Regions from separate parts of the Acidisarcina polymorpha genome, predicted to be linked through region 1. Evidence: predicted binding sites of a transcription regulator. Region 1 holds the regulator's gene; each other region holds the start of a gene.
What was found. Region 1 encodes LexA, which represses DNA repair genes until DNA is damaged. Its sites were predicted from a motif close to CANTTCGCTTTTTATTCGC; they were not measured.
Positions count from the first base shown of each region.

Region 2: the regulator LexA is predicted to act here: its motif matches at 7,076-7,094, upstream of ACPOL_RS26335 (sugar isomerase).
Region 3: the regulator LexA is predicted to act here: its motif matches at 6,413-6,431, upstream of dinB (DNA polymerase IV).

Region 1 is NZ_CP030840.1:134,853-144,884, forward strand. It holds gene fliE (flagellar hook-basal body complex protein FliE) at 1-23, opposite strand, end outside; gene flgC (flagellar basal body rod protein FlgC) at 121-594, opposite strand; gene ACPOL_RS00695 (flagellar basal body rod protein FlgB) at 747-1,133, opposite strand; gene ACPOL_RS35380 (sigma-54-dependent transcriptional regulator) at 1,300-2,595, opposite strand; gene ACPOL_RS00705 (response regulator transcription factor) at 2,691-3,383, opposite strand; gene lexA (transcriptional repressor LexA) at 3,873-4,478, shown strand; gene trxA (thioredoxin) at 4,601-4,933, opposite strand; gene thrB (homoserine kinase) at 5,255-6,226, opposite strand; gene thrC (threonine synthase) at 6,235-7,683, opposite strand; gene ACPOL_RS00730 (ADOP family duplicated permease) at 7,883-10,032, shown strand, end outside.
Region 2 is NZ_CP030840.1:6,173,523-6,183,554, reverse strand. It holds gene ACPOL_RS26350 (DUF7948 domain-containing protein) at 1-880, opposite strand, end outside; gene ACPOL_RS26345 (DUF7948 domain-containing protein) at 1,190-4,303, opposite strand; gene ACPOL_RS26340 (Gfo/Idh/MocA family oxidoreductase) at 4,487-5,560, opposite strand; gene ACPOL_RS26335 (sugar isomerase) at 5,721-6,911, opposite strand; gene rhaT (L-rhamnose/proton symporter RhaT) at 7,158-8,345, shown strand; gene coxB (cytochrome c oxidase subunit II) at 8,707-9,780, shown strand; gene ctaD (cytochrome c oxidase subunit I) at 9,808-10,032, shown strand, end outside.
Region 3 is NZ_CP030840.1:3,277,844-3,287,875, forward strand. It holds gene ACPOL_RS14135 (Dps family protein) at 75-653, shown strand; gene ACPOL_RS14140 (DUF6629 family protein) at 963-1,625, opposite strand; gene ACPOL_RS14150 (hypothetical protein) at 2,679-2,921, opposite strand; gene ACPOL_RS14155 (hypothetical protein) at 2,902-3,678, opposite strand; gene ACPOL_RS14160 (LysR family transcriptional regulator) at 4,235-5,170, shown strand; gene ACPOL_RS14165 (hypothetical protein) at 5,260-5,544, opposite strand; gene ACPOL_RS36275 (helix-turn-helix domain-containing protein) at 5,777-6,001, shown strand; gene dinB (DNA polymerase IV) at 6,705-7,856, shown strand; gene xth (exodeoxyribonuclease III) at 8,130-8,993, shown strand; gene ACPOL_RS14190 (NUDIX hydrolase) at 9,007-9,486, opposite strand; gene ACPOL_RS14195 (SOS response-associated peptidase family protein) at 9,490-10,032, opposite strand, start outside.

The DNA.
Region 1 (10,032 bases):
AAAATTGAGAACTGGGTCTGCATGATTCTCTCCTTGGTTCACGTGGGTTGAGTCGCTGGAGCGATCGGGAGCTGTCGGTCCTAGACACCGCGATCCGACACCTCGATAGCCCCGAATGGATCACTTCAGAATGTCCAAAGAGGCAGCGATCATGCTCTTCGTCGCTTGAATGGCGGAGCTATTGAGCCCATAGGCTCGAGTCGCGCCCATCAGATCGGCCATCTCGGTGAGTGGATTGATGTCGGGATAAGCGACGTAGCCATCCTTGTCCGCGTCGGGGTGTTGAGGATCGTAGCGCCGCAGCGTCGTGGCCTTGTCGGCCACTACCGCCGTCACCTCCACACCGCCGGGCGGCGGCTGATTGGCATAGGAAGGACCTCGTAAGGCGAGTCCATTGGCCGATAGAAGCTGGTTCTGGAAACTGTCCCCGGCCTCAGCCGAAGACCCAAAGACCACATGCTGTCGACGATATGGCGTCCCATCCGCGGTTCGGGTGGTCTCTGCGTTTGCCATGTTGGCGGCCACAACTTCGGCGCGAATCCGCTCCGCCTTGAGTGCTGAGCCGCTGACCTCCAAAACTCCGAATAGATTCATAATCTCTCCCATCCCTATCTTGGATTGGCGGGCTGCATTTTTGACAGACCACCGATGACAGACCGCCGAGCCCACGAACGACCGCTACGGCGAACGAACCAGATCGCGCCTAGTCCCATCGCACTCACCATACAGTGTGGGTCTCGAGCAACTTATTTGTCGGAGTGAATGGCATCGGAGACCCGCGAGTACTCGCGTTTAAGCAACTCTATTCCGGTCCGGAACTGCAGCTGCGACTCTGCCATTTTCAATCCTTCCCGATCCATGGAAACGTTGTTCCCATCGGGGCGCTCTAGCAGTCCATCGACATCTCTAGGCCGGGGTACCGACATTGGGTCGGATGGCCCGCTTTCACCCCCTGGCTTACCCCACTGCGCCTCAGCCACCGCTGTTTGCATTTCGCTGGCGAAGTCGAAGCCTTGCGTTCGATAGCCTGGGGTGTCCAGGTTCGCCATGTTCGCCGCCGTCAGCTTCAATTCAGCGCTCGACAGATCGAGATACTGCCCCAGTTCCCCACTCAGCGGAGTTGATATGTGCATCGTCGTGCACTCCTGTTTCTCGAAGATTCGAGCACCCAAGGTTACGGGTGTCACGCTGCATTCCATGTCTACTTACTTGTGACTTCGCTCAAGCTTTGTTGAAGGCGGTCGATAACATAACAAGCAAGATGAGCGCCATCCGGATCGATCGCAGATGAGTGTTTTCTCACGAAGATGCCAATCCATCGCCAAATTCAATTTCTGCGACCGATATCTCTGAACGATCCTCGGCCAGGATGTAACCGCGTTCGATTACATGCTCCAGCTCGCGAACGTTTCCCGGCCATGCATGGCCGAGAAGAAGGCCAAGGGCCGATGGGTGCAGATTTTTGACTGGCGAGCCTGTTCCCAATCTGGACAGGAAGTGTGCGGCGAGCATCGGTAGATCGTCGAGATGAGCAATCAGCGAAGGCGTTTGGATGATAAAGACAGATAGCCGGTAATATAGATCGGAACGAAAGTCGCCGCTCGCCGCCAGACTTGCCAGTGGTTGATGGGTAGCGGCAATGATTCGCACGTCGACTGTGACCGGCTCATTCTCGCCGATCCGCTGCAACTCGCCACATTCTACAAATCGCAGGAGCTTGGCTTGGAGCGGCAATGGCATCTCGCCAATTTCGTCCAGAAACAGTGTGCCTCCATTGGCGGTCTCAATCCTCCCGGTTCGCCCTTGGACAGCGCCGGTAAAGGCTCCACGGGTGTGGCCGAATAGCTCGGCTTCGAGGAGCGACTCAGGAATGGCCGCGCAATTCAGCACCACAAATGGGCGCTGCGCCCGGCTACTGAGACGATGCAGAGCTTTCGCCACCAACTCCTTGCCCGTGCCCGTCGGCCCCTGGATCAACACTGGAGTCATACGAGGAGCCACGAGCCGAATACGCCGGCTGACTTCGAGTAACCTGCTGTGCTCCCCAATGAATTCGGGCAACCGAAGGTTGATGCTTGCTCTGCTCTCGGGGCGCAAGGTCGGGGAGGGAGAAGCCATGGCCTTAGGTTCCGGTGCGGCCGGAATCGACACCATCTCTCGATCCTCCGGGATCTCTTGAAGCGGGTGATGGTAGGCGTTTGCTTGAGGAGCCTCAACGTCCTGACCGGAGCGCAGAGCATGCAACAGTTCATTTCGGCGCGGACTCCGCGTCAAACTGACGGAACTCGAGTAAAGTGCGCCATCCAAGGTAATCAAGTCGACGCCGGGATGCAGACGCTCGAATTCCTTGATAAATTCATGAATCTCGAGGTCAGGAAGCCACGAGTCAAGAATCAGTGCTTCTGCGGTGCAAGCTTCCAGGTGGGCCAGCGCCTCGGCTCCTCCGCTCGCCTCCCTCACCTGCCAGCGCAGGCCTGCCAGCGCATCCCTGACCCGCCTCCGAAACGACAGATCCGGACTCGCCAGAACGGCAGTGCGGGTAATTGAAGAGGAAGTGGAGGAAACATGAGGATGCGTAGTCGAAGAAGAGCCCATCGAGATACCTCTTTCTGATGTGGTGCTCTGAATGCTCAAAGCTCAGCAAGCCCGCGCGAAAAGACGCAATGGGCAGACGCCCAGCCGACCCGGAATCAATGGCTGATCATCGATCGAAGCGGATTGCTTGCGATGCAATACCCTTGACCCCGCACCGTCTGGATGATGGAGTCGGGAGGGAAGTCACGGAGCTTGCGCCGCAGATAGTTCACATAAACATCAACGACATTGGTCCCAGTCTGCGCCTCCGCGCTCCAAAGGCGATCGAGCAGAGTGCTCCTGGAGATGCAGGTCCCGCGATGCAACAGGAGAAATTCAAGCAAAGCAAATTCCTTGTTGGTCAGCGCGATTGTCTGTCCATCGCGTTTTACGGTGTGGTCGATCCTATTCAACTCGAGTCCCGAATGCCTCAGGATCAGGTTGGTTTCTCGGCGGCGACGCATGAGCGCCCGGCAGCGGGCCCGCAGCTCTTCGAGCGAGAACGGCTTGATCATGCAGTCGTCCGCACCGGCATCCAAGCAGCTGATTCGGACCTCCATCTCCTGTCTGGCTGTCAAAATCAGCACAGGAGATTCGTCTCCAAGTGCGCGGATGGAGGCCAGCACCTCACCCCCATTGCGGCGAGGAAGGTTCAGATCCAGAATCGTAAGATCGGGTGTTTCGGCGATGAAGGCGGCAGTCGCCGCATCGCCGTCCATAGTCCAACGCACCTGGTGGCCATCAGCCTCGAGCCCGCGCTTCAGAAACAATCCCAACGCTGCGTCGTCTTCCGCTATCAATATCCGCATTCGCTACCCGCCACCCGTTGAGGTCTGCTACTAAGCCTCGCCTCCAAAGATCGCTCGCGGGTGAAGAATGCACAACTAAATCAATGAGTTCTTATGCCGGCTGAGTTCGTTAATGGGAAAGGCTGCCACTCGTTCTAAATCGGGGCGAGCAACCTTGCTGCGGCTGACTCTCTGTAAGACAAGAACCTAATACTGAGAAGGCCTAAGACAAAGCTTCTGGTTCGCGCTGTAAGTAACGTCTCCGCGATCCTCCACCGCTATTTAGCGTGGAGAGCGATTTTATCCCCGCGAGTAGATGGCGCTGCCGCCCGACTTCACTACTATGGCACCAACCATGGCGCGGCTACAACGACTGCGGAAGTCATGTGTATGCGAGCTGACGCCTTCACTTGAGAATCTCAGGTGCCGTTCGGTTCTGGAACAACATGAGTCAAGGACAAAATCAATAAAAATCGATGCAATTCGCCTTTTGTTCTCTATAATGATGGCATGGCTGTTACTCGACGGCAAAAAGAAGTGCTCGACTTTCTCGCCGAATTTGTTCGGAAAAACGAATATTCTCCGTCCTACGAGGAGATTGCAAGGGGACTTGGCCTGAAGTCACTGGCGACGGTGCACAAGCACATCACCAACTTGGTGAATAAGGGGCTGCTGCAACGCAGCCACAATCGGAGTCGCTCGATTGACGTCCTTCCTCCGCGCGCCCGCTCTAGAAATCTAGATCGTCTGCCGCTGATGGGTGGGATTGCAGCCGGACTCCCGGTAGAGGCGAGCGAGAATGCCGACACATTTTCCTTCAGCGATATTGTCGGCAATCGAGAGGCATTCGTCTTGCGGGTGCGAGGCGATTCCATGCGCGATGAGCACATTGTTGATGGCGATTATGTCTTGGTCGAGCGCACCAACGTTGCTCGTGAAGGCGAGATTGTAGTTGCGCTGGTCAAGGGGTCGGAGACCACTTTGAAGCGCTACTACATTGAAGGGCAGGTGGTACGGTTGCAGCCCGCGAACACCGAGATGGATCCAATTTTCGTTCCCCTGGCGGACCTCTCGGTTCAGGGGAAGGTTCTTGGCGTTGTTCGCAAGTGCTCCTAAGCGGGGGCGGCAACCGACTTGCATAGGCGCAGACAAGGAAAGGCCCGGATCACAATCCAGGCCTTTCCTTGTCTGACTGAGCCCTGCTTCATCGAACCGGCCCGTTCAGCACCCTCACAGCCTCAACTGAGCACCTTCACGATGCTTTTGTCGATCATGTCCTTGGGGACGTACCCAACGATTTGGTCAGCGACCTTGCCGTCCTTGAAGATCAACAACGCCGGAATCCCGCGGATCCCATATCTCCCAGGAGTTGCTGCATTCTTGTCGACGTCCATCTTCATGACCTTCAGCTTCCCGGTGTATTGGGTTGCAACCTCGTCAACGATCGGCGCCAGCGCTCTACATGGCCCACACCAAGCAGCCCAGAAATCCACCAGGACGGGCTGTTTTGACTGCAGCACCTCCTGATCAAACGTACCGTCACTCACTTCAGTTATTCCAAGCCCAGCCATGTTCCTCCTTCGCGCACTCGAATCCAAGTTCCACTTCAGAATACTTGTTTCAACACATAGTAGATGCGAAGCGGACGCGAAAGTCGCAGACACCCCGGATTGGCCCGCGACGACGCATCGCCATTTTCTATGTTCAGCCCAAATAAAAAAGCGCCTGAGCTTCAGAGAAGCCACAGGCGCTTAGGACAGCCCTCCCCCAGAACTGCCCACGGAGCGAAGTTATGGCTATTTCGTTCTCATGTAAAGAAAACTTAGGTAACATTTCCGTAACATGCCCTACAACAATTCATAGAGATGTCTCGCTGCTGGCCACCCGTATGCTCAGGCAGACATTTTTTGCCCAAAATGAACCAGGGCGGCGCGGTCTTCGATATCGGTCTCGAGGATCTCGATCCCAGTGTCGGATATCCTCTCCTCCACCGCTGCACGCACATCGGCGATGGATTTCCCGACATCAGTCACCACTAGAACGGAAGGGCCCGCTCCGCTCAGGGCGACGCCCAAGACGCCTCCCCGCCCGCTAAGGGGCAGCAAGGCCGGCAATAGGGGGCAAATCTCTCCTCGAAACGGCTGGTGCATCCGGTCCTGCATAGCGGTTTGCAGCATATCGCCACGTCCCAGCGCGAAGGCCGCGGTCAGCAGACTCGATTTCTGAATATTGAAGACTACGTCTTCCTGAATGTATGTCGAAGGCAAGATGGCCCGAGCGGCGGTCGTGGCCAGCGGTTGCTCCGGCAACACCAGCAAGATCCGCCATGGGACGGCGGGCAGAATCTTGATTGCTCTCACCTCACCGGCATCCATACTCGAGACGGTGAGGCCGCCAAGCCAGCACGCCGCCGCGTTGTCTGGATGTCCTTCCTGCCTGCAACCTTCAGCGAGGATTTCTTCGCGGGTCCAACCGAGCTTGCCGAAATGGTTTGCCAAAGCGACCCCGGCTAGACGCGCCGCAGCCGATGATCCACAACCCATTCCAATCGGAATTTCATTGTGAATCTCGATCGCGAGCGGGACCACCTCTGCCTCGTTTGCCTGCAACGTTTGTTCATACACATCAAGCATTAAATTGCGCTGCAATGACGAACAGATATCAGCATTTCGGCCAGTCGCTTTGAGGCTAAATTGGGGCGATCGGGAGGCATCGATTTGCAGGGACAGGGTCAGGGCCAACGCAAGGGTGTCAAAACCCGGTCCGAGATTGGCCGAGGTTGCAGGGAGCCTTAGTTGCAGCCGGTCTTCCTCAGCGAGGGAGCTCTTGGCCGATTGCGAGATGTTGGCGCCGGCTCTGGTCATCGAGCTCATCAGCTCACACCAGCCGCTAACACCCGCAACACGGCATCAGCGGAGGCGTCGAGCACTGGCATCTCCGAACGCAGCGGCGCGATCTTGGACTCATAGCCACGCGCTTCCCCCTCACTCAGCAGATTGCCCCGGTGAAACTCAATGGTGTATTCAGAGTCTTTCAGAGTGTGGCCAGTGAGCAGCAGCACGACGTTCTCGGATGGTTTCACACGTCCATCTTTGACCAGCTTTTTAAGCCCTGCGAGAGTGACCGCGGAAGCGGGTTCGCAACCCACTCCTTCCCGGCCAATCTCCGCTTTGGCGATGGCAATCTCTGCTTCAGAAACTTGCTCGCAAAAGCCTCCGGTTTGCTCCAAGATACGAACCGCCTTGCGCCACGATGCGGGGCTGCCGATCCGGATGGCGGAGGCCCGTGTATCCGCATGGACCGGGGTCAGTTCTCTTCCCGCGGATGTCTGCATACTCGTGTAGAGCGGGTTCGCTCCTGCCGCCTGAACAACAGAGATGCTGGGAACGGTACGAGTCAGGCCGAGATGTTTCATCTCCTGGAAGCCCTTGCCCAATGCTGAACAGTTGGCCAGATTGCCTCCCGGCACGATGACGTGATCGGGAACGTTCCATTCCATCTCCTCCGCCATCTCAAGGGCAGGGGTCTTCTGCCCCTCAAGCCGGTAAGGATTGACCGAGTTCAGCAGGTAGATCGGATAGTGCTCAACCACTTCAGCAAGTACGCGTACGCAGCCGTCGAAGTCGGTCCGCAACTGGCACGTGAGCGCGCCATAATCCATGGCTTGTGAGAGCTTTCCCCAAGCAATCTTGCCCTCGGGGATGAGGACCAGACAGCGTAGGCCGGCGCGAGCGGCGTATGCGGCCATGGCGGCCGAGGTATTTCCGGTCGAGGCGCAGGCGACCCACTCGAATCCCCGCTCCCGAGCGACCGAAAGCGCCGCCGTCATCCCCGTGTCTTTGAACGAGCCGGTGGGGTTCATGCCTTGGTGCTTGGCCAGCAAGCGCTCCATGCCGGCAGCTTGAGCACAGCGCGGCATCCCCAGCAAGGGTGTATTTCCCTCACGCAAGGTGACCGCGTCGTTTGGATTTTCCAGGATGGGCAGCAGTTCGCGGAACCGCCAGACTCCACTCTGGTCGATGGGGAGCGCGGAATGGCGACGTTCCTTCCAGAGCCATCGCAAGGCGCTGGCATTCGGCATCCAGGTTCGAGGCTGAGTCGGCAGAGATGGAGCGCCCAGGCCGTTCGGCAGCTCATAATGGCTGCCGTTCGCATGAACCAGAGCCGGAGCATGGACCGCTACCGACGTCGAACTCCAAGCCGGATATTCCACTTCAAACAGCTCGCCGCAGTCGGCGCAGCGAAAATTACTTCTGGCTTCCCGCTGCGTGACTCTCTGCGAGCAGCCGGTACAGCGCAGTTGATGGACAGTATCGATCATGATCTTCTCTAGCCTAGCAGCAGGAGGCTTATCTAACGTCAATTCGCCCCCGCAGCGGCTCGACTTGAGTCCCATGCGGCCGTCCCCAAACGAACGAGGAGAGCCATTCTTCAGCGTGAGACGGAACTTTCTTCAAGCGTCAACGTAAGCCACAAAGAGCGCCGGATAAAACCTGAGCGACTTATCAGGAGGAACGCGGATGCAGGCTACTGTGCAGAACATCAGATTTGCGGTGCGTCAGTTTGGGCGCAATCCCGGATTTACGGTGACGGTGATTGTGACCCTGGCGCTATCCATAGGCGCGAACACCGCTATCTTCTCGCTCGTGAACGCGCTCATGCTGAAGAGTCTCCCCTATGCGCATCCGGAAAGAATGGGCACGATCTACACCCGCGTCACCGGTTCTCGTCCCTCGGATGAACGGCATCACGTGAATGGCGAACAATGGGAACTGCTGCGGGATAATGTCCCTGCCTTGATCTCTGCCGTTTCCGGGATACGCGCCTCGGGCGTCAACCTTCAGGCTGGCTCCCCGGTCCAGTATCTCCACGCTGGACGCGTCTCCGCGCACTACTTCGACGTGCTGGGCCTGCGACCCGCTATCGGACGGAACTTCTCAGAGGACGAAGATCGGCCCCACGGTCCCCGCTCCGCCATTCTGAGTTATGGCCTGTGGCGAAATACGTTCGGCGCGAAGCCCCGGGTTTTGGGTCAAGCGATTTCGCTAAAGGGGGAGCCGTACACGGTGATAGGCGTCCTGCCCGAGGGGGCAACGACACCCTTGAACGCCGACCTCTACACCGCGCTTCAGCCCGCCCGAACCGGCGAAGGCGGCGGGACAAACTTCGAGGCAATCACTCGCCTTCGCGACGGCGCTACCTGGCAGGAGGCCGACGCAGAACTCAATCGCGCCTGGTCTCTCCGGACCGAACGTTATGAGTTGAGCGAGAATCCTGGCGCCAAGGTGACTTACTATTCCGTGCCACTCCAGAAGGGGCAGGCGGCTACGCTCCGGCCGCAAGCCTTGGCGCTTATGCTGGCGGCGGGATTCATCCTGCTCATCGCCTGCGCCAACCTTGCCGGGCTAAATTTAGTGCGGCTCCTGAGGCGTACACCGGAGATAGCGACCCGGCTGGCCCTGGGAGCGTCCCGGTGGCAGATTCAAAAGCAGCTCTGGGTCGAGAGTCTTCTCTTGGCCGTGGCCGGCGCATTTGCTGGCGTCGCCGTGGGTTTTGTTGCACTCCGCGGGCTGCTCCTACTCCTGCCGGAACACTTTCTTCCGGTGGCCAGCGTTCCTCTGGACGGCAGAGTACTGTCGTTCACCCTCTTGCTTTCCCTGCTAACCAGCGCTTTCTTCGGCGCTCTTCCCGGCTTCGCAACCCGTAAACTTGACTTGCGTTCGGCCCTTGCTACGCGGACGGCAACTGGCGGCGACCGGTTAGGTCTGCGGCAGGCACTCGTAGCTGGAGAGATGGCCCTCACTGTAGTGCTCCTGGCCGCATCGGGATTGCTCATCAGGACCCTCGTTCATCTCGAGACCCTGCCTCCAGGTTTTACTCCCGATGGCGTGATGACTGCTAAAGCCTCGCTGGATGACATCCGCTTTCACAACCCAGCCGCATTTCAAAAACTGCTCAACGAAAGCACCGCCGCTATGCGCCGAATTCCAGGCGTTCAAGTTGCCGCTGTCGGGTTGAGCGTGCCGTATGAGCGATCGTTAAACAGCAGCGTGATCCTTAGCGACGGCAAAGAGGCTGGACAACAAGTGATGACGGGTGAAGCCTACGTAACACCGGATTATTTTGCAGCTCTCCAAATCCCGATAATCCACGGTCGCTCTTTTACCGATGCTGATGGACCTGACTCCCAACCAGTGGCGATCGTGAATCAGACATTTGCACGGAAATTCTTCAACGGTGCAGAAGCAGTCGGCCGCTACGTCGACAAGAACACCAGGATTGTAGGGGTAGTTGCGGACGTTGCCATCGCGCCTGGTTTGGACCCGACGGCGCCACTTTCCGGCGAGGAAGGCATGTACATTCCAGCGACCCAGATGGACGCTAAAGTGTTGGCATTGGTCCACGTCTGGTTTCAGCCCAGCTGGATCGTCCGTACATCGAGGCCGATCGAAGGGCTGACAGCACAGATGCAGCGGGCCGTGGCGAGCGTAGATCCAAATCTGCCGTTCTCCGGCTTCTACAGCATGAACGACCTGTTGGCCAAAACCTTGGCGACGCAGCGCGTCGAGGTGAGCCTGCTTAGCGCCATGGCCGCGCTCGGGCTGCTCTTGAGTGCGATCGGGATCTTCGCGTTAGCAGCCAATATAGTCGCCCAGAAAACCCGTGAAAT
Region 2 (10,032 bases), 1.1 Mb from region 1:
TGCCAGATCCATTAAATGCGGCCGTATAGGCAGACCCGCTCGAGTCGATCGCTAGGAAGGGACCGAAATCGGGGACACCAGTCGAGTAAGCCAAGACAGGATCAATCACCAATTCTCGGCTATGGTCATAGTCGCCAATTCGGAATCCAACCGTGTTCCTTGCCAGTAGGGAAAATCTTCCCTCGACGGATTGTTGTTGACCGTTCTTCATTTGGTAAACAACTGGTCGATGGAAGGCGATAGAACCGTGGGGTGCACCCACCATCAGATCTCCACCTTCAGTGAGTCGTAGCGATTTAACTCCCGCGAAGTGGATACGGATCGGTCTCGCCTCAGCCCTGGGTGCGACCACAAAGTCATATTCCAACTGCCGCTCATTCCCGTAGTAGACAAGGTCGACTCCGGGATAAACACCGCTATACTTCACCTTCGCATAAGTCGGAATATTGACGCGCCAATTAGCCGCGACGCTGCCGGTGAAGTAGTTCGCCTTTCCTGGTAGCTCATCACTTCCGCTGACCCGTAGTAGACGGTTCGGACTAACCAGTTCCATACGCAAGATGCCGGTTTTGGTGTGGAGATCCTTGGCCACTGGCTGGTCGCCGTCAACCTTAGTCCAGGCCAAAATAGACGAAGTATCCGTAAGATAGAGCGAATACCCCGGACCTCTGGACAGGAACTTTGTCCGAGGATCGGTCTGTCCCTGGTTGGCCTCAAAGCTGAGCGGCAATTTGCCAACGCTCGCCATCGTTGCGGCGCTGTTGCTCGCGGTTGGAGGCGGAGTCGGTTTAGAGAGCGGAGAGCTGGGTAAAGTTAACTGGCCAAAAACAACTGCTTGACTCAAGGCGACGACAAGACTGCAGGGAAGGATGTGTTTCATATTGGCTCCTTAGAAAGGAAGCAGTTACGATTCATTATTACGCATCCGCTGCTCGCGTGGGCAACTGAGCCGGGATCGTGCGTCCGGCAGAAGCAAACGTCTTCGCCAAAGATAGTCCACCCAAATGCAAAAGAATGTCAATTTACCCAGATCAAGAGAATGCCATTCTGTTAAGCTTCGGGAACTATCAACGAACTCGGACGTGAATACTACGACTTGATCTCTTTCTTTACTGACGACGGCCAGCCACATGGATCGCCGTCGTCAGCTTTCGCAATCGAGAGCGAAAATCCCAAGAGGACACGAGCGCTACTCCGTCACCTCCTGAGTAAATCCCACCGCGCTTGCCGTATTAGTCGCGCTGCCCGTGTAGTAGGCGGTGATGCTATGTCCGTAAAGGCCAAGCCCGCTCAGCGAGAAGGTTGCCACTCCCTTCACCAGCGGAGCGGTTCCTACCGAGGCAGCCCCATTCTTGAAGGTCACCGCCCCCGTCGGCGTCGGACCGGAAGCCGCAGTCACCGTGGCCACGAAGGTCACTGGCTCTCCCAGCGCCGACGGATTGCTCAACGACTTCACCGTTGTTGTCGTTGGAATAGCTTTCGCATTGATGGTGTAGACGGCCGTAGCGACCGCGCTCGGGGTAAAGCCGCTCTCTGGCAACAGCGCGATCGCCTTCACTGTATTCACCGGATAAAAAATAAATACGGGGTTGGTATAGAGCCCGTAGGGCGATACTACCGGCGTGGAACCGTCGGTGGTGTAGTAGATAAGCGCCCCGGGCGTCGAACACTCGATCGCCACTTGGAATAATGCGGGATAGGTCCCTCCAAGTTTTGGAAAGGTCGGCGTAGCCACCTGGCCAGGGACCGCAACCGTAATCGCGCCGTTGCTGGACGAATACTCTGGAAGATCGCCGAAGTAGCTGGCCACAATGGCGTTCTCTCCGATCGGCAGGCTATCGGTCGTATAGACTGCCCGGCCAGTGTTATCCAGAGGAACTTTGGCTGCGCTCGCTCCATTGATGATGAAGTCGATGTTGCCCGGCGGCACGCTGCTTCCGGTCAGAGGCGTCACGTGGGCGGTTAGGATCGCGTTCTCTCCCCGCTGATAGATAGCGCTGTTCGATGTAAGAGTGGTGGTGGTGCCGCCATGGAGAGCAAATTTGGTGATGAACCCATTGCCTATCGCTGCCGCATGGTTCGTGCTTTGAAAGGCGCCACGCGTAACCGGGAAATCAGCGGATGCAGTTGTTCCTACAACATAGGCGTTCCCTGCTGTATCCAATCCGATTGCCGTCGCTCCATCCCCAAGGACAATGGGCGACGCCGCGCCGATGAGACTGCCCGAGCCGCCGAGATAAGTGCCATAGAGGACAGCCGTGCCATCCGTGTTGAGCTCCGCGAAGACGGCGTTGGGCGGATAAGACCCCTCCTCATTCAAAGCACCTTTGAAAGTAGGTTGGAAGGCATCCGGGGTCACCGGAAAACCGGGTGCGGAGTCATAGCCGGCAACAAACGCATGGCCTAGCGGATCAACGGCGATCGCACTTAGACCATCTTCTCCATCTACATAGGCATCGGAGGGAAGAAGGTAAGTACCATAGACTAGAGCAGTGCCGCTGGCGTTGAGTTTGCCTACCCAGTCGCCACCTTTGCTTTGAATAGCGCGAGCGGTAACCGGGCCAGCGGTCGCAACCCCATAAACATTCCCGGAGGGGTCGACCGCAATCGAACCCTGGGGGAAATAAGTGGAATAGATCAGCTTTGAGCCCTCGGGGTTCAGCTTGGTCACAAAGCCCGTGAGATTGTCTCCCGTGAACTTGAAGACCCTGTCGTATGCTCCCGGAGTGATCGGAAAATCAGTCGAATCGGTAGTTCCGCCAATGAAGGCGTCTCCAGCCTTATCGAGAAAAATAGCTTCAGCGCTGACGTAACTGCTTCCACTCAGAAATGTGGAGTAGATAAGACCAGAGCCTGTCGAGTTTAATTCCGTGACAAAACCGGTTGCGGAACCTCGAGCGGCCTTGTCTACCCTCTGAAAGGCGTTTGGCGTTATCGGAAAATCAGTCGAGTAAGTCCTTCCGCTGACATAGGCATTCCCCGCCGGACTCACTGCAATACCGAGACCGAATTCCCCTTGACTTCCCCCAAGCAGCGTGGAGTAGATAAGAGTGGAACCGGTGCTATCCAACTTGCTCACAAATGCCTTGCCAGCTTGGCTGGCTACTCGGTCGTAAGCGACCGGCGTAGTTGGAAAATCAAGCGTGCTTGCCGTACCCGTAGCGTAGACATTTCCAGAAGCGTCGATTGCGATGTCACCGATGCCATTACTGAGATCGGTGTAATCCGTTCCGGTTCCCCCAAAGTACGTCGAGTAGACCAAGGCGGAGCCGGCCGGGTTGAACTTAGTGATAAACGATTCGGTCACCTGTTCATAGTAACCAGGCTTGGTGATTGGGTTTGTTTTTTGGAACGCGTGGGGAGTAACTGGGAAATCCAACGAATTTGCCGCTCCCGTTACATAGGCGCAGCCCTCGGCATCCACCACCACGCCCCCTATCCCATCCCCGGAAGAAGATCCGTCACCGCCATCGTCATAGCCAATCCCGCTGCCGCCCAGATAAGTCGAATAAACCACCGTCGGATCAATCACTACCTCCCGGCTAGGATCGAAAGCACCGAGCTGAAATCCAACCGTGTTTTTGGCCAGCATTTGGAATCGGCCATCGACCCTCTCTCGTTCTCCATCCTTCACCTGATAGACAACCGGCTTGTGAAAAACCACCGTGCCGTTTTTCGCCGCGATATTGAGATCCCCACCGCTGCCCAGCGTCAATTTGCTCGCGCCCCCGAAATGCAGCCGGACAATCTTCGGATCGGCGCCCGGTGCAACCACAAAGTCATATTCCAGCTGCCGCTGGTTGCCGTAGTAGACCAGGTCCACTCCGGCATAAACACCGCTATACTTCACCTTTGCGAAGGTCGGGACATTGCGATGCCACTTTGCGGGATCGTTGCCGACAAAGTAATTCACCTTACCCGGCAGCGCCTCCGCGCCATCTACCTTCAACTCATGCGAAGCACCGGCCAGTTCCATCCGAATTACATCGGTCTTCACCGCCGCGGGAAATGTCTTAGCAGAACTCATACGAGTCGAATCCCGCTTGGTCAAGGCAAGCACGGCCTCCGAGTCGGTGAGGAAGAGCGAATAGTTCTGGCCGCGCGACGCGAACCGCACCCGCGGATCCGTCTGCCCTTGGTTCTCTTCGAAGGTCAGCGGAAGCTTGCCGTAGTTCGCCGTAACACCCGCGGCGGCTGCTCCAGATGCCCGATTAACTTGGTGATTTTGTGATGTTGTTTGGGAGTATGAGAAGAGGGAACTAAGGACAGACAAAGATAAGGTAACAGGCAGAAGGGCCTTCATGATTGCTCCTTTGGGGGGAAAGGAAGCAGGACAGCATCGTTCTCGCGTGCCGCTGCTCTAGTGAATTGTCACTGGCGCAAAGATGCATCGACCCGCTCAGGAACGCGAATGCATCTCGGCTGCGACAATGCGCCGAAACAACCTGAATGTCAACTCAAACTTATGCTGAATGCCAGGCAAGGCCTACGGCAGAGGCCCTAACTCGACAGGCAGCGTCCGTCCCTCCGCGCTGCTCTGCCGCGCCAGTTCGATGATGCGCGTTGTCCGCCAGGCGTCTATGCCCGGGACCGCAACCGCCGCTTCCCCTAAAATAGCGTCGCGAATGTTCTCATAGTAGCCGCGATAATCCCCAGCTTCGGTCCGGATCCGGCTCTCGCTTCCATCCGCCAGCTTGAGGGTCCCCCACAACGACTCAGGCTCTTCACCCCAACCCGGCGAGCCGATCGTCACCCCCGCCTTGATCGCGTCCTCCTGCGGATCGATCCCGAACTTCACAAAGCTCCCCTGCGTCCCATGCAGCGTGAATCGCGCTCCGGGAATCGCCGCCGTCATCGTCGATCGCAGCAGCACCGTGAGCCTCCTCCCATTCCCCTCCGGATAGCTCAGCCGGAGGTCGAATGCATCGTCAGTCAGGCCTGCATCACGGTCGATCCGAATGTCCGCGGTAATCGTCTCCGGCACGTCGAAGAGCGCCAGCGCCTGGTCGATAATGTGACTGCCCAGGTCATAGAGCATCCCGCCACCCGGCGTCACCCCATCTTCCTTCCACATGTTAAGCCGAGGCTCTTGCCGAAACCGGTCATAGTGCGATTCGAAGACAACCAGGCGCCCCAGCACACCGCGGCTGACTAGCTCGCGAAGCGTGCGGAAATCCCCATCCCAGCGTCGATTCTGAAAGGCGGAAAGCACCAGCTTTCGCTCTCGTGCGATATGGATCAACTCCGCCGCTTCGGCCGAAGTCAGCGCGAACGGCTTATCGATCACCACGTGTTTGCCGGCCAGCAGGGCCTGCCGCCCGAGCTCAAAATGGGTGTGGTTCGAGGTCGTCACCGCGACCAGCTGGATGCTCTCGTCGGCAAGCATTTCGTCGACCGAACGGTAGATAGTCGCGTCCGGATAAGCCTGCGCCGCTTCGTCGCCCCTGCGCTGCACAATCGCTGCCAGTTGAAGCCCGTCGACCGCATGGATAAATGCCGTATGGAAGACGCGTCCACCAAGGCCGAAGCCAATGACCGCAGCACGAATCGGTTCTGTCATGAAGACAGGGTACAGCAACTGCCTTATTGTTCCTTCGAGTGTTCGTACCGGAAGCCGTCGGCAACCTTGTTCTCCCAAGCTAACTACAGCCCGGTAGAGTTGTCATCGTGAACGGAGCGCAGCCAAAGTACACGTCCAAAGGGCTGAGTCAGAGAAAGCATCACGCGTATGAAGTAATCGCCTTCATGTTTCTCGCCGCCCGTTCAGCCGTGATCTGCTCCACATACCCGCTCTCCGCGAGTGCCAGCAGGGGGTCTTCGGGAAGCCCCCGCGACCGCCTCCAATCGCGCACCATCGGCCGCACATCCTCCCAGAATGCCGACCGGAAGCACTCCTCCGCCTCGACCAGCTTGCACCCCTGCTGCAGCACCTCTAGCTCTTCCAGATCGACCAGAGCGGCTTTTGCGTAGAGCTCTTCTGCCGTGGCCACAGTCTGCACCATGGCCTCCATCTTGCCTTTAAGGTTATGACTCTGGTCGATCATGAAAGCAATCTCGAGCGAGTTGAGGTCGGGGTCGCTCAGAATCTGATGAAAGATGCGAAAGACTTGATAGGGATCAATCGACCCCAAAGTCAGATCGTCATCCGCATAGCGCCGGTCATTGAAATGGAAGCCGCCGAGCATCTTTAAGTGCAGCAGCCAGGCCACGATCTGTTCGATGTTCTGCGACTGGTAATGATGTCCCGTATCGACCAGCACCAGCGCCTGCGGGCCCGCCGAGCGCGCCAACTCAAGCGCCATGCCCCAGTCAGCGATGTCGGTATGATAGAACGCCGGCTCGAAAGGCTTGTACTCGATCAGCAGGCGTTGCGCCGGACCGAGTGCCGCATGAATGCGGCTGAACGACTCCTCCATCCACACAATCCGCTTGCGAATGCTTTGCGTTCCGGGGTAATTCGAACCATCCGAGACCCAGGGGGAGATATCGCGCGCATCCAGACGCTTCGCGATCTCAACGCAATCGAGCATATGGCTTGTCGCCTTTTCGCGCACCTCCGGATCGGGATTGCAGATCGATCCGTATTTGTAGGCCTGGTCCTGAAACAGATTCGGGTTGATCGACCCGGCGCGAATGCCATACTTTCGCTCCAACTGCTGGATCGCCGGAACATCGTCGGTGCCATTCGGCAAATCCCATTCCACATGCAAAGCCAGCGTCGGGTTGACCCCGGTGAGTGCATTCACCTGTGAGGCGTCGGCAAACTTCTCCTCGATCGAGGTCGCCGCCGACGGCTGCAGAAACTTGCCGAATCGGGTTCCGGTGTTGGCAAATCCCCAGGAGGGAATTTCAATCGAAAAGTGGTCTAACGCCCGCGCAATCCGCTCTGCCTTTGTCTGCCCGTCCGCCATTATGCTCTCCACGACCAAGCCCAGATCGATAGTGAAAAAGTGAGAACAAAATCTCTATTGAAACTTGACTGCAGATCATAGCAGATTCTTCCTCTCCGGTAACGCAATATAAACCAGAGCACTATCGCCTCTCGCTTCTCCTCAAGAAAACCCACGGTGCAATTCAATAGGCATTTCATTTCCTTCCCAGTATCCATTCAGTTGGTTATGATGGTGTCGCTTCAATGCACCTCCGGGAGGAGCTCCTTGCAATTCAATCCGTTGATGGGCGTCTTCTACCACTGGCTCGGTGGACTCGCCTCCGCCAGCTGCTACCTGCCCTTCCGCGGAATCAAACGCTGGTCTTGGGAGACCTACTGGCTGGTGCAGGGTACCTTTAGCTGGATCCTCGCTCCGATCATCATCGCCTCGCTTCTGGTTCCTCACGTCTACTCGGTGCTGCACGCCGCTCCTTCATCCAGCCTCTTCTTCGCCTACTTCTGGGGATGCCTCTGGGGTATCGGCGGCCTCACCTGCGGCCTCTCGATCCGTTATCTCGGCTTCGCTCTCGGCTATCCTATCGTGCTGGGACTCTGCACTGTCTTCGGCACCATCATGCCGCCTGTTTTCAGCGGGACCATGAGCGCCATCCTGCGCGAGAACTCCGGTCACGTCATCCTCCTCGGGCTGGCAGTCTGCGTCCTCGGCATCCTCTTCAGCGGCTTCGCCGGACGCTCCAAGGAAAATGAGCTGACCGAGAGCCAGAAGCAAGAGACGGTCCAGGAATTTCAATACGGCAAAGGGCTTGCCGTCGCTGTGCTCTCGGGAATCATGAGCGCGTGTTTCGCCTATGGTCTCGCTGCAGGCAAGCCCATCGGCGAGATCGCCAAAGCCCAGCTGTTGGCCAACGGCGGCTCCGACATCTGGCAAAACCTGCCCGTCCTTATCGTGGTTATGCTCGGTGGCTTCTCGACCAACTTCATCTGGTGCGCAATCCTTCTCATTCGCAACCGCTCTGCCGGCCAGTACCTGGGAACGCCCGCCCGCGAGAGCGGCCAGAATCTTCTCAAGGCGAAGCTCTCCACGCCGCTAATCGATGAGCTTGCGCATCCGGACGACCATCCGCGGCCTCGCCTCGCATCCCGGATCATGTCGCTCAACTACGCCTTCGCCGCGCTCGCCGGGGTCACCTGGTATTTCCAGTTCTTCTTCTACAGCATGGGCCAGACGAAGATGGGAAAGTATGACTTCTCCAGCTGGACCCTCCACATGGCCAGCATCATGATCTTCGCAACCATCATCGGCATCTTCCTCAAAGAATGGCGCGGCACCAGCCCCCGCACCCGCGGCCTGGTCGCCGGCGGCCTCTTCTTCCTCGTCCTCTCTACCGTGGTCGTTGGCTACGGCAACTACATGAAGGGCCACGAAGACAGCGTCTCCGCCACCAACCGTTAGCGCCCCGCGTCGGATCGCGGGTAGATGCCGGGCGGGCGATGGTCACCGGCTCTGACGACGCTGTTATAGCTTTGCCACCCTCCTTGTCCTGACTGTAGCCGGATTGCTCCCTGACTATTGCTCCCTGACTGCAGCAGAATTGCTCATCGATAGTCATCGACTCTGCATGCGCAAGAATCCATGATTTCGCGCTCCTATTACGGAACAGCCGTATCTGTGGAATAGAACAAAGATCGCCGTAGAGTTCTGTGTCCTCAGTCACAAATCGGGGTAATCTGGTTGTGTTAGCTTCATGGCAATGGAACTCCGATTCATATGCGCCTGAGAGCGCTCATACTTTTCGGTGGAGGTCTAGGCATTTATGGTGACGGGGTTGTGGGCGATGCCGGATTTCGCGGCTCATTGGATGACCCTTCGCACCATTTCATCCTTGACCTTGGCGGCCTGGCGCTTCCTGCCGCCGCTCGCATCGCTGTCTCCGACAAACATGTTGGACCCGGCCGGAACGCCTGCCCGCTCCATCTTTAATCTCACCTGGTTTGTAGGCGGCCTGGTGTTAGGCATCTTCGTGGTCGTCGGCGGCCTTCTGACCTTTATCGTGCTGCGCTATCGTGGGCGCGCGACTGACGACAATATCGAGCCAACCCAGATCTACGGAAGCAACCAGATTGAGCTGTCGTGGACGGTCATCCCGATCCTTCTCGTCTTCATGCTCTTTCTCACCACGGCGCGCGTCATTCTCGGCACCGAGCGTATTCCTAAGCCAGCCGGCGCTCTCGATGTCGCCGTCATTGGCCACCAGTTCTGGTGGGAATATCGTTATCCATCACTCGGCGTCGTCACTGCGAATGAACTTCATGTCCCGGTCAGTGATCCCGCCCATCCCACCCCCACTTACCTCAACACCTCCTCGGCCGATGTGACCCATAATTTCTCCGTGCCGCGGCTCGCTGGCCGCATCGACGTGATCCCCAATCGGGTCAACACCATTTGGATCGATCCTCAGGCAGCCGGTCTCTACCTCGGCCAATGCGCGCAATATTGCGGCACCCAGCACGCCAAGATGTTGTTGCGTGTCTACGCGGACTCACCCGCCGATTTTTCCGCCTGGATCCAGCATCAACAGGCTCCGGCCGCTGACCCGTCAACTCTCAGCCCCCAGCAGCTGGAGGGCAAGTCGGTCTTTGAACACAATGCCTGCGCCAATTGCCATACCGTGAAGGGAACCAGCGCCCAGGGGAAGTTCGGTCCCGATCTCACCCACATGGGTAGCCGCGATACCCTCGGCTCCGGGGCCTTCGCCAACAATCGGCAGAATCTCCATCAATGGATCGACAACCCTGATTCCTTAAAGCCCGGAGCTCTCATGCCGCCCATGCACCTCAACGAGAAGGACCTCAACGCCGTCACCGAGTACTTAACCACGCTGCGTTAATACAGGATCAGCAGAAAGGAGAGAGCTATGGCAACGACCACCGCAGTCGATCTGACCAGCCAGACCAAACCAAAGAAGCTTCTGCTCCAGGTCGCCCACGACTGGCTCACTACGGTCGATCACAAAAAGATCGGCATCATGTATATCGTGTATGCGCTTGTCTTTTTGGTCATCGCCGGATTCATGGCGATGCTGATCCGCATCCAGCTGGCCGTGCCCAATAACCATTTCCTTTCCCCGCAGGTATTCAAT
Region 3 (10,032 bases), 3.1 Mb from region 1:
CAACCCGCTCACACATAAATGTACTCAAAATTACTATTATCGTGTTCAGACGGACGAGGAGACGAGGAACCCTTATGCCCACATTGACGAGTAAGGAACAGCGACTCAACACGAACGGAGCCAAGAAGACTGTGGTCCCAACATCGTTTCCAGCACCAGCGAACCTAGCGACACCGACAGACCTCACCCCCGATGATGTGAGCGCAGTCACAGCAGCAGTGAATCCGCTGATTGCTGACTCTTTCGCGCTCTATACAAAAACAAAGAATTTCCACTGGCATCTGTCTGGTGTCCATTTTCGCGACTTCCATCTTCTTTTCGACACGCAGGCTGACGAGATTCTGGAATCCATCGACATCCTGGCGGAGCGGGTTCGTCGGATCGGTGGCACGACGATTCGCAGCATTACCCATGTAAGCCAGTTGCAGACAATTCAAGATGACAATGACGACTTCGTCGAGCCTTTGACTATGATTCAACGGCTGCGGGACGATAACCGTCATATCGCGCAGATGCAACGCGCGGCCATAAAGGTGTGTAACGACCACAATGATTCAGCAACCAGCAATCAGCTTGAATCGATTTTGGATGAAACAGAGAAGCGCACCTGGTTCCTGTATGAGATTAGCTTGGGTGCCGTAGGCGGAGTTTAGTGTTGAACGACAAGCCTCGGGAGCAACCCCGAGTAGACAAGCTTCCTCGCGCTTAAATGGCCGTTGACTCAACTGCTAAATACCTGTGCACGGCGTAGACAGCTTCAGGCGTCGAAGGAGTTCGGGATGGAAAGCACATCGGTTACGTAAGGAATCTTCGACCCCACACCACGGTTCCCTCGCGACCAGCAGCAGCGAAGACAAATTGCAACCGCGCTCACAAGGCCTTTCAGTCCCTTTTTTCAAGGAACACTAGCCGAGGCATGAAGCTACAATCGCTGGGGCATCTCGGGAGCGGAAGGCACCAGCCTAAATTGCTTCGGAATACGAGTACGGCCGAGCCGTCCTGCTGCTGCGAAGACCAAACCATAGGAGAACGCTCGCGATCGCCGCATAGGCGCACCAGACCGACGTGAAAGCGTAGCGCTTCACGGCCAGGGTGATGAGCAGGATGATCATGTTGGCGATGCCGAACAGTAGCATGGGACGAATCCGAGAGAAGAATAACGCTCCACATGTAACGATGACGTAAAGAATGGCCACGGCTGTCTCATTTGTCGCAGGATTGATGTACACAATGCTGTTATTTCTGACGTACACCTGCGTAGAAAAGGCAGAGAGTGCCCACAAGGTGTAGATGGTAAGGGCACCCCCAAGAACGGCAAAGGGAAGCATTGCACGACGACGCGGGGCTGTGGGCTCGAAGAGAAGAACTCCGAGCGGAAGTAGAAAAGGCAACAGACCTTGAGCGTAGAGCATGAACGCGGCGCCGGCATCGTGGGCGACTGCTGGCGACATTCGACCATCGAGACCAAGCCAGACGAAGCCCTCGGTGAACTGATGGATCGCAAAAAGAAGTGGCAGTGAGGCGAAGAGAAGTTCTCTGGGATGTCTCACTTCCTTGATCGTCGCCACGCCGATGGCGCCGAGCGCGGCGCTACCCACGAAATTAGCGGCTGCTGAAAAGCACATGTATTGCGGTCCTTTTCATTTTTGATTTCCAACACTTCTGCAATCGGCCTACCGACCCCTCTGACGCTTGGTGGCAGATGGACCGGACGATTGGATCGCTATCAGGAACAAGCCGCACCAACAGCCTTCAGAATGGCTGTATAAGCCTGTGGCTGTGGCAATCCGCTATCCTGTTGCACCTCCAAAACGACCACTCACAACGCCTGCGAGAGCCGATAAACTCTTCTCTTCGACAACCTTTGTTGAAGCAGAAGCCGGCATCTTGCGCTTATCGTAATTGCTAGTACTATATCCCATTGGAAGGTTTCCACGCTATCGAAGCCCGTTCGAAAGCTGATGCGGTGGTGTTGCCAAAATCGTAATAGCGAGTACGATATATTGTTAGATGTTCATGACGGACCTGGGCTTGCAAAGAGAGTTGGTGCGGTGCACGTCTACGTTCGATATCTATCATTAGCCGTTTCTGCGATTTTTCGGAGAACGGTTTGGATATGCCTCGAACAACCTTCATCTCCCATGGACGATACCCAGACGCCATGGACATGGAAATACGCAAGAAGACGGCCTGCGAAAAAGCCAAAGGCTTGTTTATGCAATGACTCAAAGTTCAAAGATGACGAGAGATTACAGAAGAAGGCTCTTGCCACCTAGGGAGATGGCTTTGGACCAGAGCAAAATTGAGCCCGGTGAATGAGTGGGTGTGCACAAGTGTCGAAGTGCGGTTTCACGCGTAACCTCAACAAGCTCGATCTTCAAGACGCGACAACTGGCATCGCGCATTGTCCTCGATGCGAGTCATCCGCGGAGGTCACTGAAGGAGACGACACTTGCAAGAACGGGCCAAAGTCGAGAACAGTCAGTGGGAGAGCGTACACAAATGCCCTAGGTGCGGTTTCACGCGCAACCTGAACATGCTGAATCTGCGGGAAGTGACTACTGGAATCGCATCTTGCCCTCGGTGTGAGCTATCCGCGCAGGTCGATCTGCAAATTATCCCTCGGAGTGAATCCAACGGGTAGCATGAGGGCAAGCCACGATGTCGGCTTCGAGCTTTCAAAGGTTCCAACTGTCGATCGGTTCTCGCCAGATCGTCATCCGATCAACAAACCGCTGACCTTGCTTTTTAATCCACTGTTCCGACAACAAGAATATCGGAATAGAAATGGCGATCAGCAGCACCGCACAGAGCACATTAGTCGCAATTTCACCTGGCGTGGTCCGGAGCGTAGAGAGGCTTCCTCCGCAGCATTTGCAAACCCTCTCTGTAGCTGCTTCTTCATCTTTCTGATTGTTCATCCAACTCTTCCAGGTCTTCGAGACTCGGGCCGAACTCCGCTTCATCCTGATCATCTTCGTCCTCCTCATCTTCCACCGCGTCACTGTTTCCCGCGTTCGCAGCGGCAAACGCAGCCCTCTCCCGCTTGTCGCGACGAACATCCAGCAGTTGTTCTCCAATCGTGTGCTTCGGCGAAAAGCAGTACTGAAGGTATGCTTCAAACAGGGCTTGATTACGAATGCCGCGTTTCAGCAGGTCCTGTTGATGCAGCTTGTAGAGCTTGGTCAGAGCTTCCGGCGTGATGATGTAGAAGTGTCGTTTTCCCCGATCCCCAACGCTCGCCTCGAGCCACCCTTGTTCTATCCAGTGGACAATCTCGCTTTTGCGAACGCGAAGAATGGTAGCCAAAGTCTCAACAGAGAACAGGTCGCAACGAATATCCCGCAGGCTGAGGTGATTCCGCCGCAACATGTTGCGAACCGCCTTCGGAGTGCGATTAAGCTTCTTGGCAACCTGCTCGACCGTGCCTTTAACGAGCTCCTCTCGGACCAAGTCGAATTCAGGGTCAGTCCATCGTCGGTAATCTGGCTTTTGTTTAATGCCGTACTGAATCACGAAGCGCCAGCAGGTTTCTTTCGGACGACCCGTGTGTCGTTGAATGCGGATGACCAGTTGCTCGAGCTTGTTACCGGTAAGGACCTTGGCCTCGGCAGCCATTTCCTTTGCCTTGCGGCTCCAATCGGGAAAGCTCTCAGCGGAATTGTGGATGGTTGCCATAGGAGTCCTTCGTCACCCAAACCGCTCTCAGATCGGCGTTCGTCTGCTGCCAACGGATAGAATCGGCCATAAGCACCGGCTGTGAGGAAGGGGGGTGAATCGAAGCTTCGTGGCGTGGGGACATGAGACTCCTCCAGGGGGGATGGCGAAGGGCCGAGCATTACTCTGTTTCGGAACGCCTCCACCGAACACTTTGAAGAGGCCGATTCTTTAGCAACAGACCCTACCGCGCTCTATTCCAGATACGATTCGCCTTCGAAGCGTGAAAGTCCAATACGGAATCGTAGGTTCGTTATAGCGAAATAGCATAAGAGAGCCAACGGCATAAGAGGAGTCCGGAGACGGCACGAATGCGTCTAAAACATATGGCATCAGACGATGGGATGACCTTTGTCTTCGAAAACCGACAGTACTGGCCGACGGTTCGCTGTGCACTGTGAAAGACCCTTCACGCGCCGATCTGTTTCTACGAAACAGAAGGTCCTGAGGAGACTTCGACAAAGTAACTCATTACGTCCCATCCCACAACTCGCAAGGCAACAACGGGAGCTGGGTTATGGCGCGCAACGAAACGAAGCACTTGGAGTCGGTAGTCGCACTTTCGGAGGAGCTGAACTTCACCTTGGCGGCCCAGAAACTGCATGTCAGCCAACCGGTCGTCTCGCGGAATCTCGCGGAGATTGAATCTAGACTTGGCGGCAGGCTTTTTGACCGAGATAGAAAGAATGTGCGACTGAACAAGGCCGGACGAGCATACGTCGATCGGGCGAGGATGGCCCTTCTGTACGGTGATCGAGCATTCGACGCGGCAAAAGCTGCGATGCACGATACAGATACGATTGTTCATGTGGGCAAGTCGCCGTATGTCGATCCTTTCTTGCCGTCCACCTTGGTCTCAGTGCAGAGATCTCGGTTTCCCCACATGAGGCTTGAGCTGTCAAGCCAGTACTCGTTCGATTTGGCTCATGAAATCATTGCGGGAGAGCTGGATCTTGCGATTGCGAATGACCCTCCCGAATCTCCCTCGCTAACGACGGTGAAGATAGCGGAGGCACCGTTCTACATAGCGATGTCGGACACGGATGATCTTACGCGAAATCCGTCAGTCACTCTGAACGATCTGGCAGACCGCTGCTGGATTACGTTTGAGCGACGCCTACATCCCACCCTCTATGACAACGTTCTCGCAGTTTCTCAGGCAAAGGGAGTTGCAGCCTCACGAATCCAACATGTCAGAGGGCCTGAGGAGGCTTTCCCATCTGTGGCAGAAGGAGGATGTATTGCCTTCGTCGTCAAAGCTGGGGCGCTTCGCATTGCTCGAGACGGCGTCACCGTCCGTCCTCTTGCGGAGGGCTCTCTATCACTAAAGACCTATTTAGTCTCCCGTTCGGACAATGACTCTAAGACCTTGAGTGCCTTGGTTAGGTGTTTCATCCGCCAGCTTGAGGGCGCCACGCGTGATATATCAAGGGATGGTCTCACCTCAGCGTAGTGTCTCGTACAGAAGAGTTCATCTGTAACTAGCCGGAGATGCGGTTTCCACGGCGACTAATTTAGCCAACCGCTCCACCGCAGCTTCGATCACAAGCTTCTTCGACCGGAATCGGCGAGGATGAAGTGCCTTGTGTTGTCCAAATCCCATCGCTTCAGATCAACGCGGGATCGTAGCCGTGTAATCTCGGAGAACAGTTGGCTCGCCGCTTGGTCATGAATGTATCTTGCCTCAATGGAGACGTTGGTTTTCAGACAGGCGGAGAAAGTAGTGCCGTCGGTGAATTCAATATGCACTTCCGGACCATATGTGCCGTCTTCATAGATGGTCAGTAGTCGAACGACCTTATCGCTGAGTTCTTTACAATGAATCATCGCTTCTCCATTTTTAGCAGAGCGTGGACCTCAGTTGGCGACTGCTTTTTGTTTCGTCATTCCCAAGGATTTTCGGACTTGGAGCTTTGTTTCGCTGGCCTGACAGGATCGTTTACCGCCAGCGGACTATTCTGTCTTCCAGCGACGCCCCGGCGGCGTGGCCCGCAGCCCGTTTTGACCGGGAGAGTGCATCCACTAAATATAGTGCTTCCACTAAGTCAATGCTGGATGAATGGACCCCGATGTTTGCATCCAGGTTGGCGACCGAATTCGGCAGCTCCGCAAGAAGCGAAGCTGGCGACAAATCGACCTTGCCGAGCAGTCTGGGATTCACGAGGTCCACATCTCCGATCTTGAACGGGGCGCGCGCGAAGTTGGGCTTCGCCATCTTGCGGCTCTTGCGGCCGCCTTCGAAATGTCCCTCAGCGAATTCCTGAGGGGTGTGAAGGGCAGATAGGGCTATAGTTGTTCTCGCTTACGCCGCGCTCGAGCGATTCGTCCGCAAGGTGTACGTTCGCCATCTATAAAGCGGATTTGGAGTGAGTCGAGAACCGGTGGGATCCATTGCATCACTAGGTCGCACACCTCGCACAAACCTTCAGGGCTCTGATCGGTACCGATTCTTGGTAGAACGTGTGATTTAATTCATCATCGCAAAGATGGAAGTGGAAATTTCGTTTCTCCTGCCTTCAGAGCACGGTGGACCAATAGCAAGTCGTGGCTCAAGCGCTCCGCAAGAAGTTTGCCTATTTTCGCGCTCCATCTGCCCCCTAAACAGCAGAGTGCCCGCCTTGGGTCCGGCGAAGGGATGTGACGCAAGCCTGCCCGAGCGGGCGGGAAGACAGTTAAAGAACTGACGGCGGGCTAGGCGAATACAAGGCGAACATGAAACAATGGTTATCGAGTGGACGGCGACGAGTTTATGACGAAGAGGATTTCTCAAGACGGCTTGGACCGGAGGCTGGGAGCCCTGTTCGAAGTAGACGAAGGACTTCCTTGCCCGGTAGGCACAACTCTCCTTCGTGCCCTTGCTAGCGCTCGACTCGCTGAGTTCAGCTTCCTGAAGCCTGGTGATTTGATCGACCTGCACAACTCCGCTTTCGCGGGAATTCCTGAATGGGACGCTTTCTCTCAGCATTACGGCTCTTGGGAGTCCTGCAATGCCTGAGACCACTCACCCCGTGGTAACCGTGACGCACGCCGAACTTGGATCGCGCAAGATCGTGCATGTCGATATGGATGCCTTCTATGCGTCTGTCGAACAGCGTGACGAGCCATCGTTACGCGACAAACCAGTCGTGGTCGCCTGGAAAGGCAAGAGATCCGTCGTCTGCGCCGCGTCCTATGAGGCGAGAAAGTATGGAATACGCTCTGCGATGCCTGCGGTAACAGCGGCGCGCCTTTGTCCGGAAGCCGTATTTGTGCCTCCGGACTTTACGCGTTATAAGGCCGTGTCAGAAGCTGTGCACGAGATCTTTGGCAGGCACACTGACTCGATCGAACCCCTCTCCCTTGACGAAGCGTATCTCGACGTAACTAAGAACAAATTGGGTTTGCCGACCGCGACTCTCGTGGCAAAGGCGATACGGCAACAGATTCGAGAGGAGCTCAATCTCACAGCTTCGGCAGGCATCGCCCCGAACAAGTTCTTGGCAAAGATCGCCTCGGATTGGAGGAAACCGAATGGACAATTTGTCATTCAGCCACATGAAGTCCAAGCATTGCTTCTGCCTTTGCCGGTGGGTCGTGTTCCTGGGGTAGGAAAAGTGACGGAGGCTCGCATGGCGCAAGTTGGGATAAAGACCGTCGGCGATATCTTTGCGATGATGATGCCCACTCTCGAAGAGCACTTTGGCCGATATGGTCAACGGCTTTACGAATTGGCACGCGGAATCGATCATAATCCGGTGGTATCAGATCGTGTTCGCAAACAAGTCTCCGCGGAGGATACATTCCCGGATGATCTTCTTCTCGATCAATGCGAAACCCACATTCGTCGTCTCGTTGAGAAGGTTTGGAATGCCTCGCACCACAATGCGCGAGCAGCGAAAACCATCGGGTTAAAGCTGAAGACGAAAGAGTTTACTTCTCTTACTCGCAGCATCACTCCGCCTGTGGCGCCGGTTTCCCTTGAGGAGTTCACGAAGATCGCCCTCTCATTGCGCGAGCGAGTAGGTTGCGCCCCGGACCAACTGTTTCGCTTAGTCGGCGTAGGCCTGAGCAATTTTCAGATAGACGCCGAACCGGTGCCGCCGCTTTTCGAAGATGCTGCGCCGAATGACCAATCAGCCTTTCTGGCATCCAACGGATGACTCTATGCCCACAAAAACGACCACAAACTCCCACCGTCGCACAAAGCCCGTCTCCGCGCCACCATCTACCGCTTACCACAGGCTCGACGCACTGCTTCAAACGGTGCGCTGTATCGCGCAACACGAGGACGCCCTGTGCGAACTCTCCCATGAGCTGAAGCGAACAGGTCAGTTATCTCCGGAGTTACGCGACGAGGTCGGAGATCTCCTCGATAAGATTCCCTTTCACGATTTCCAACTGGATCTCGACGCTGCAAGAGGAGAGCTCAACGTATGGCGTGCGTCGACCTCCTCCCATGCCAAGAAGTCCGCCAAATCGCTCACAAAACGCAAGCGTCCCATGATTGCCAAGAAGAGATCCGGGAGGGCGTCATCGAAATAGCTAGCTGGAACGTAAATTCGATTCGCGCACGTGCGGAACACGTCAAAGCGTGGCTGGAGGCGAAGAAGCCCGACGTACTCCTGCTACAGGAACTGAAAGGCACGGAGTTTCCCTCTGCCCTGTTCAAGGAGCAGGGATACTATTCGGCGTCCGTCACACAGAAGACTTACAACGGTGTCGCGATCCTCTCGCGCAGCCCTATCGAGACTTTGAGCACCACATTGCTTGGAGATGAATCGGACAGTCATGCTCGCTTCCTCGAAGTGCTCATCGAGGGCGTACGGATCGTAAACATCTATCTGCCGAACGGAAACCCGATCGGAACAGCAAAGTTCGACTACAAGCTGTCCTGCATGGATCGTCTTACGCAGCAGATGAAGCACTGGTTGAAAAGCGATGTTCCGACAGTCATTGGCGGCGACTTCAACGTCATTCCAGAGGACATCGATTGCCATAAACCGTCATCCTGGATTCACGACGCCCTCTTTCAACCAGAACCGCGCGCCCGTTACCGAGCGATGCTTGAGCTTGGCTACATTGACACGTTCCGATCCTTGCATCCGGGCGAAGGAGGCCAGTTCACTTTTTGGGACTACTTCCGTCAAGCGTTCGAACATAATCGCGGTATTCGGATTGACCACTTCCTTGTCACCCCAGACCTGCTGAAGCGGCTCGAAGGTTGTGAAATCGATAAAGGACCTCGAGCTTTAGAGAAACCTTCAGACCATACTCCGATCGTGCTGCACCTGGAGTAACCGTCCTGTCCGCTCATTTAGTGAGGTTCGGGACAAGTGACTTCACTGTTTCCAATAATGGTATTTGTTCAGCGCGGATCGACTCCCGGGCACGATCTAAGCGGAACCATTCTCCACGATCAATCTCAGGAATCTCGATGCGTTTTCCTGAATGCGGCGGCCATTCGATCTCACAGGTGTTGCTAACGAGTCCCGCAGGGTCGCAGTCGCCCTCGAAGGCCCACGCTACGATAACCTTGCCGCTCTTCTGCCTCACTGAGCCAAGCTCTAAGAACGGGCCGGCTACTTCGAATCCGGTTTCCTCGCGGAATTCACGGATGGCTGCCTCGAGCGGCTCCTCAGAGGAATCGTACTCGCCTTTCGGGATGGTCCAGGAACCTTCGCTCTTCTTTGACCAGTATGGTCCGCCGGGATGAACGAGGAAGACATTCAAGTGCCCATCACGAATTCGATACATGAGGAGGCCCGCGCTCCGCTTCGACATCGACCTCATCTCTTAGGCAGCGACCTGATGCACGTAAAAGGGAGTTTCCTTGTCCGATAGAATCTGGTCCAATCGCTCTCTACTAAGGTGCGTCGGGGAAAGCCATTCGGACAAAAAGCGTTCTTGAAGAGTGATCACAGTGCGCTGATGTCCGGTAGCCGCGACTTCCGGCGTCGGTTCATCGGTGATTGCCGCGAAAGAGTACAAATCGGGAGAACCTGGTCTGCTCCATCTGTCCCACACACATGCAACAAGCATGTCTTGCGACGGATACGGATCGAATTCAAGCACAAGGTTCCTTTCCTTCTCGTCTGCCGAGAGTTCACGGTGCTCGTACAGGTGGAGCGGTACGTTCTCATAAAAGCCGCTACTGACCATGACAGCGTGGTTCCGACCGTACACCTTGCTCCAGTAATCATCGAGGCTGTCACGGCGGGCGTTGTAGGTCCCCGGGTAACGTCTGTCATATTCCGCTGGCTTGCCGGCGAGGCGGCACGTGTAGCGCATCGGACGAATGATTGTCTTTCCGTTTTCTGAAATAAGAACCGGCGCGTA